Regions from separate parts of the Pseudovibrio sp. W74 genome, predicted to be linked through region 2. Evidence: riboswitches for the same ligand, from Rfam matches in the RefSeq annotation. Region 2 holds a riboswitch; the other holds the start of a gene.

Region 1 (3,681 bases), on a different contig from region 2:
AGGTGTGTTGTCGCAGGTCAGAGGAGATCCCTAGTCTTCGTAGTACATGCGATAGATCCCTCCGGCAGAATCATCAGAGATCAACAAGGACCCGTCGCCAAGCTCGACCACGTCTACCGGACGGCCCAGATAATCGCCGCTGGCATCAATCCAGCCAGTTGCGACAATACTTGGGGCTCCAGCTTCTTCTTTCTCGTTGATGGGCACAAACACCACACGTGCGCCAATTGGCACTGAGCGGTCCCATGAGCCGTGCTGCGCGATGAAGACGCTGCCCTTGTATTCTTCAGGGAACATATCGCCCTGATAGAACGTCATGCCCAAACTTGCGGCATGGGCGTCCAGCTCGACTTCCGGGTTCACCACACCACTTGGGACAGGCTCATCAATGTAGTGCGGGGTACGAACCGTTCCACCGCCATACCATGGGAAACCGTAGTTCTTGCCCGGCTCGGTGCCTTTGTTCAGCTCTTCAGGCGGGATGTCATCTCCCATGCCGTCCACCTGATTGTCGGTAAACCAGAGATTGCCGGAGTTTGGATGGAACTCCAGGCCCACGGAGTTTCTGATCCCGGTCGCGTAGACCTGACGGTCCATACCATCTGCGGTGATGGAGATAATGCCGCCGATGCCGAGGCTGTCATAGAGTTTCAGCTTCATCTTTGGCGGGACGTTATAAGGCTGGCCAAGAGAGATGTAGATGCGGTCATCCGGACCCTGATCACACACACGGGAGGAGTGATTATAGCTTTCTTCAGAGGGAGGGATAAGCATACCCTTGCCGACCAGCACCTTCACCGCTGGCTTACCCTGCTCTTTGTTTTCCAATGCGTTCGGAAAACTCAGAACACGGTTTTGCTCTGCAAGGACCAATGAGCCATCTTTTGTGAAGCACACACCATTGGGGATGATGAAGGATTGATCTGGAGCGAATTGACGAACTTCTGCAGCTTTCTTGCCCTCTTCATCCGGAGTAACGACCCAGACTCTGTCCGTGGTCGTCCCTACAAAGACAGTTTTGCCATCAGGCGCGACGGCCATATGGCGGGCATCTGGCACGGCTGCATAAGGTTCGATGTGGAAGCCTTTGGGCATGACCACAACTTCAGCGTTGCGAGCCAGAGTTTTCTGCTCTTCAGAGACCTGCTCCACAAACTCTGTTTTGACACCATCGACCATTTTGGTGGTCGTTGCTGCCAGAGATGTGGTTAGCAGCAAGGTGTAAGCGCAGCCTGTCAGGACTCCAAAGAGAACGGGCTTTGTGGTGCACATCGTTTTTTCCTTCCTGAAGGGCTTAGAAATTTGACTGAGAAAATTTATCGGAATATTTGAAATGCTCTGCCTTTTTGAGCCATCACTATGCGCTCATTCAAAGTCTGAGGAGAATACTCAGATATGACGGGAATTCGGTTTATAGAACCACAAAAATTGAAGATATTCACTTAGCGGAAGTTGCGTTTTGTGGTGCTAGAATACGACACAACGTAAGTTTGAAAGTGTGGACAAAGAACAAAGGAAAGGTGCCCACTTGCAATTGCCTCATTTTCGTGCCAAATCCTACGCATCATCAAGAGAAGGGCTGGCGCCCTCGCCAACCTGCCTAACCGGGCAAGGTGGTCTCCGCCAAAAGGGATGTGGTTTCGAAGTGAGGACGCTGTCTTCATCATTCGTAACAACCAAGCGGTAGTTTCAATGGATTTTGCGCCAGTCCTCCTCGGGAAACCGATGGAGGATTTAATGTTTGATATTGCTGGTCAGCCACAGTCTGCATGGCAATCGTATGTATCTGAATATGTGCCTCAATCTTTGAGGGAAGCCGTCGCACACCTTGCCGACGAATTTACTGCTGCCTATTTGCTGGATTGCCTGATTTTAGAAAAAGGGCTGCGCAGTCGGTTGCTTTCCAATTCAACCCGACAGCCGAATACGCCGCTGACCAATGACGAGCGCTCCGACCGGTTTGCTGTGTTGCTTCGGCTTTGGGCAGAAGGCTGTCACACGGTTGTTGACGAGCGCCTGTTTGCGGATACTGCACGTCGTCGTCCTGAAGAACTGGAAGCCTTGCGTGAGTACTTCAGGCAAAACGCGCTGCGCTCGAAAAAGAAATTCCCGAGCTAGGTAAGCTGCACTAAAATAAGAGCTGATTTTTAAGCTGCGCGACTGCCGAACTTTGCAGGAGGCGTGGCAAACGGGTCTGCGAACATTGCAAGCCACAGGCTCTGCGCGATGCGCTGTGCAGTTGCCAGAAGAAGCGGTGCGGCTTCTGGTGAGAAAATCGCATAGACTTCGTTTTCAAACAGGTCCATCCACTCATGGAAATTCTCAGTGGTGACCCCTTGAATCCTCGCGTGAGCGGGAACCGGCTTGCCTTTATACGATCCAGTTTTTAGCAGAACAGACGCCCAAAAGTGCTTCATCTTGTGTAGATGCGGACCCCAGTCCTCGCCCATCTCTCTCAGGAAGATCGGCCCAAGCGTTTCATGCTGGCGGACCTTGCCGTAAAAACTTTCAACCAGATGATTGATCTGGGCAGGTGTGATGGAAGGATCAAGCGGTGTCCGTTCACGCGCTGACATAACGGGAATTTTTGATGACACTGCTTGTTTCCTGTTCCTGGTCCGCGATCCGCTTAAGCCTTGTTGTATTTAGCACGTTGCTCTTCAGAGATCACAATAGGTTTGCCGTCATCGTCAACAGCAACAAAGGTGAACTGAGCATTCGTAACCTTCTCGCGATAGCCAAAGCGGTGGCGCAAAGCCCAGGCCTCAATGGCAAGCGTTACAGAGGTTCTGCCAACACGGAGCACGTTGGAGTAGACACACATTACATCGCCCACTTTAACAGGGCGGATAAAGGTCATGCTGTCGATCGCAACAGTCACAACGCGCTCCATGGCGCACTGGCTTGCTGCAATACCGGCGGCAATATCCATTTGAGAGACAACCCAACCGCCGAAGATATCGCCAGAAGCATTGGTGTCTGCCGGCATCGCCATTGTGCGCGTGGTCAGTTCACCAATTGGCTGCTCTTCTTCGACAGCGTCTCTTGTATCATTCATAGTTCTAAAGCTCCGTAGATCCACCAGAGGAAATGCTATGCATGGCGAAGCTCAACTACTCAAGCAGGGACCATCGCCATATGGAAGCAATCAACAACCTGGGTCGCACATTTCTTGGTGTTGGCCCGAGCGGTTTCAGCAACGCATTCATCTACTGCATTCTCGAATAATTTCAACCAGCTGGCAATATCATCACTGCATACCTGCTTTGCAGCACCACGATACTTGCCAAGTGGACGGCCAGAATAGCTTCTGTCTTTCATGAGAGCGGAGCACCAGAACCGCACGGCCTGAGCTTCGTAATCCTCCCAGTCGCACTTCATGCTATTTTGGTAGACCGATGCCAGCTCGCCATTGTGACGGAGTTTTTCTGAATGACTGGCAACCAAAGCACGCACTTGAGAATGCGTCAGGTCAGGATGAATTGGTGTGCACTCGTCCTGCGGGCGAATGTCAAAATGCTGATAGGTCATCTCGGTGTTTCAAGAGCCTTGTAGGGACAAGGCCCATGCCCTTCTTGTTACTTCGGGTCACTTTTACTCAAATACCGAGTTTAAAGCTCTGCGGCAGCTCGTAGCACCTCCGGCTTTTCGAGGCAGTAATATCCAGAGAGGCGACTGATA
Region 2 (3,681 bases):
ATGTCATTGCAGGTTTCATCATCACCTTGTCCGGAGCACGGCGAGATGTAGTTGTGGCAACCAGCAACAGCTAACAACAAGTCCGCAGCATTGCGCTTTAATGCATAAAGGGCACCCGGTTGGATGCCCTCACGCCAGTCATAATGTGCAACACGCTTAAAGCGCGGCCAATGCCTTAGCAACATCTTCCAGCAGGTCATCTGCATCTTCCAGACCAACAGAAAGACGAAGCGTCTTGTCTGTAATGCCCAGCTCCAGACGCGCATCTTCTGCAACACTCTGGTGCGTAGTCGTCGCCGGATGGGTAATCAGGCTCTTCGCATCACCAAGGTTGTTGGAAAGGCTGACAATCTCCAACGCATTGGAGAACTTGAAGGCCGCTTCCTTACCACCCGCCAAATCAAACGCCAGCATGGTAGACCCACCCTGCATCTGCTTGGCCACGATATCCGCCTGTGGGTGATCAGCGCGGCCCGGGTAAATCAGGCGAGACACTGCAGAATGATCCGCAAGGAACTCTGCCAGCTTGCCTGCATTCGCAGTCTGACGCTCAACACGCAGAGACAATGTCTCCAGACCTTTCAGCAGAACCCAGGCGTTGAACGGGCTCATCGCAGGTCCGGTATGCTTGAACGGGTCATGGAACTCTTCCACAATCCACTTTTCATCGGAAAGCACGATACCGCCCAGACATCGGCCCTGCCCGTCAATATGCTTGGTCGCGGAGTAGATCACCACATCAGCGCCCAAGGCCAGCGGGCTCTGCCAGATAGCAGTCGCAAACACGTTGTCTACAATAAGCCGTCCACCAGCTTCGTGAATAATATCCGCAACAGCTGGAATATCGATCACTTCAAGCGTCGGGTTGGTTGGGCTTTCAAGGAATGCCGCTGTGGTGTTCGGACGAACAGCTGCTTTCCATTGCTCAATGTCAGTGCCATCAATCAGCGTGGACTCCACACCATAACGTGGCAGCAGCTTTTCGATGATGTATCGGCAGGAACCGAACAGTGCCTTTGGTGCAATCACGTGATCGCCAGCTTTAACGCAGGCCATAATCGCAGAGTTAACAGCCGCCATACCAGAAGCCGTGCCGCGTGCGGCCTCAGCGCCTTCCAGTTCGCACATTCGTCGCTCGAACATTCCTACGGTCGGGTTTGCGTACCGGGAATAAATATAGCCCGGATTCTCGCCCAAAAAGCGTGCTTCTGCCGCTTCTGAGCTGTCGTAAACATACCCTTGTGTAAGGAAGATAGCTTCGGATGTTTCACCAAAGCTGGAGCGCGTTGTGCCTCCATGAACAAGCCGAGTTGCTGGCTTCCAGTTCTTTGCGTCTGTCATCGCTCATTCCTGCCCGAAGAGATATCGCTCTATCCCTTCATTAAAAAACCCCGGCGCGGGCCGAGGTCTATACAAGAACCCGACCCTTTAGCTACTTGTTTTACGTGGTTGCAAGCCGGTCGACCAAATCACCACGGAATAGGCAGCGTTTTTACCTCGAAAATACACTAGGGTCAATCAATCAACATAGCATGCAGACTTGGCGAGAGATCAAACTTACGTTAATCAGTGTCAGAACGATTTAAGCACGAGTGGGCGGAACCAACAATGACAGGCATTCTTCCGGCAAAAGCGATTGAAGCTATGTTTGCCAGCGGTGCAATTAAAGCAGACAGAGTGCCCGACGAGGACCAGATTCAACCTGCCAGCCTTGACCTGCGCCTTGGCGTAAAAGCATGGCGTGTCCGTGCCTCCTTTCTGCCCGGCCCTGACGCTAAAGTGGAAGACAAGCTGGAAAAGCTCATCCTGCACGAGATCGACCTCTCCAAGGGCGCCGTGCTGGAAACCAACTGTGTTTACATCGTCCGCCTTCAGGAAGCGCTGAACCTCCCGGCTGAGCAATCCGCCACAGCCAACCCGAAAAGCTCCACGGGCCGCATCGATGTGTTCACCCGCGTCATCACAGACCAAGGCCGCGCATTTGACCGTGTTGAAGCTGGCTACAAAGGCCCGCTCTACGCTGAGATCTCTCCAAAGACCTTCCCTGTGCTGGTCCGCGAAGGCTCTCGCCTGTCCCAAATCCGCTTCCGCGATGGTGAAACCCTCATCAATGATGAAGACCTGACCAAAGTGCACAACCAGCACACACTGGTGTCTGGCGGCAAGGACGAAGACGCCATCAACAACGGCGTACAGGTGTCCATCGACCTGAAAGGCTCTGGCAAAGACAGCCTCATCGGCTACCGCGCCAAGCGCCATACAGGTGTGATCGACGTCGATCGCAAAGACGCACAGGACCCGGAAGACTTCTGGGAGCCGCTGTACAATCGCGGAGATGCAACGCTCATCCTCGACCCGAACGAGTTCTACATTCTGGTCTCGCAGGAAGCCGTCCACGTCCCGCCACAATACGCCGCTGAGATGGTGCCATTCGATCCACTCGTCGGCGAATTCCGCGTCCACTACGCAGGCTTCTTCGACCCCGGCTTCGGTCACTCCACCGTTGGTGGCACAGGCTCCAGAGCCGTTCTAGAAGTCCGCTCTCACGACGTTCCCTTCATCGTAGAACACGGCCAGACGGTTGGCCGCCTTGTCTACGAGCACATGGAGGAAGTGCCAGAAACCCTTTACGGCGAAGGCATTGGCTCCAACTATCAGGGTCAGGCTCTGAAGCTCTCCAAGCACTTCAAAAGCAAAGAACCGGTAGGAGCATAAGCTGATGCCCCTCTTCACCGTTGAGCAGGAATACAACGCGATACTGGAAGAAAAGAAGTCACGCTTTCTTGCCTTTCTGGTACCCCATGTAGACTTTGCTCAGCGGCTGGCGGACCTTCGCGACGAGCACAAAAAAGCCAACCACCACGTCACCGCTTTCCGCAGAATGCTCCCCGAGGGACGCATCGATGAAGGCGGCAAAGACGATGGCGAACCCGCTGGCACCTCCGGCATGCCCACACTCAAAACGCTCATTGGTGCAGACCTTGTGGATGTGGGCGTCATCATCGTCCGTTACTTCGGCGGCACAAAACTGGGCACCGGCGGTCTGGCACGGGCCTACTCCGGCGCCGCAAATCTCGCCATTCGGGAAGCTGAGCTTGTGCCATGGCTGCGCATCAAAACCCGCAGTGTCTCTGCCAGCTTCTCCAGCAGTGCCGAACTGGAACGCCAGGTCATTCTGCTACAGCTGGAAATCATCGAACGCACCTTCACAGAGGACGGCGTAACCCTGCTCGTCAGCGGTCCTGAAGATCAGATCGATAAGCTCTAACCTTCTGTACCAGCTTACCTTTCCCATTCTCTCAGCAATCTCGCTGCACTCAACTAATTAAAATCCTAATAAAAACTTAAACTTTGGCACGCGCCTTGCGATGTGAATCCCAGGAAACGGCATCAGTCTCATTTTGAGACAGTCGGGGGAGTTAAGTCATGCGTGTCACCCGCACTGGAAAAGCGATTAACACTGGAACAGACGCTGATCGTCGCTATCGCGATATCGGCTCTCGCCGTCACGCCAAAATCACAGAGCAAAATGCTGAGACTGTCTCAAGACGGAACACCTACGGGAAACCAGGCAAGGAATTGCAAGTTTCTGAGGATGTCGCCACCACGCAAACCCAGCACGAAAAAGACGCCCAGTTCTATGAACTGCCAAAGCGCATCAACGTCTTCCGCTGCAACTCC

The links. A riboswitch is a leader RNA that binds a small molecule or an ion and turns the genes downstream of it on or off. The one in region 2 is predicted to bind S-adenosylmethionine.
Region 1: it holds a riboswitch for S-adenosylmethionine, as region 2 does, so the genes downstream of both, PsW74_RS24015 (hypothetical protein) here and PsW74_RS11285 (O-succinylhomoserine sulfhydrylase) in region 2, are expected to answer to the same signal.

Annotation. Positions count from the first base shown of each region.
Region 1 covers NZ_LMCJ01000057.1:228,649-232,329, forward strand. Annotated here, with positions in the region: gene PsW74_RS24010 (PQQ-dependent sugar dehydrogenase) at 31-1,272, opposite strand; SAM-I-IV-variant riboswitch at 1,560-1,690, shown strand; gene PsW74_RS24015 (hypothetical protein) at 1,738-2,118, shown strand; gene PsW74_RS24020 (group III truncated hemoglobin) at 2,148-2,597, opposite strand; gene PsW74_RS24025 (acyl-CoA thioesterase) at 2,630-3,058, opposite strand; gene PsW74_RS24030 (group III truncated hemoglobin) at 3,118-3,531, opposite strand; gene PsW74_RS24035 (Crp/Fnr family transcriptional regulator) at 3,612-3,681, opposite strand, start outside.
Region 2 covers NZ_LMCJ01000017.1:1,346-5,026, reverse strand. Annotated here, with positions in the region: gene PsW74_RS11290 (hypothetical protein) at 1-74, shown strand, start outside; gene PsW74_RS11285 (O-succinylhomoserine sulfhydrylase) at 157-1,341, opposite strand; SAM riboswitch at 1,409-1,486, opposite strand; gene PsW74_RS11280 (2'-deoxycytidine 5'-triphosphate deaminase) at 1,609-2,715, shown strand; gene PsW74_RS11275 (YigZ family protein) at 2,720-3,268, shown strand; gene PsW74_RS11270 (hypothetical protein) at 3,427-3,681, shown strand, end outside.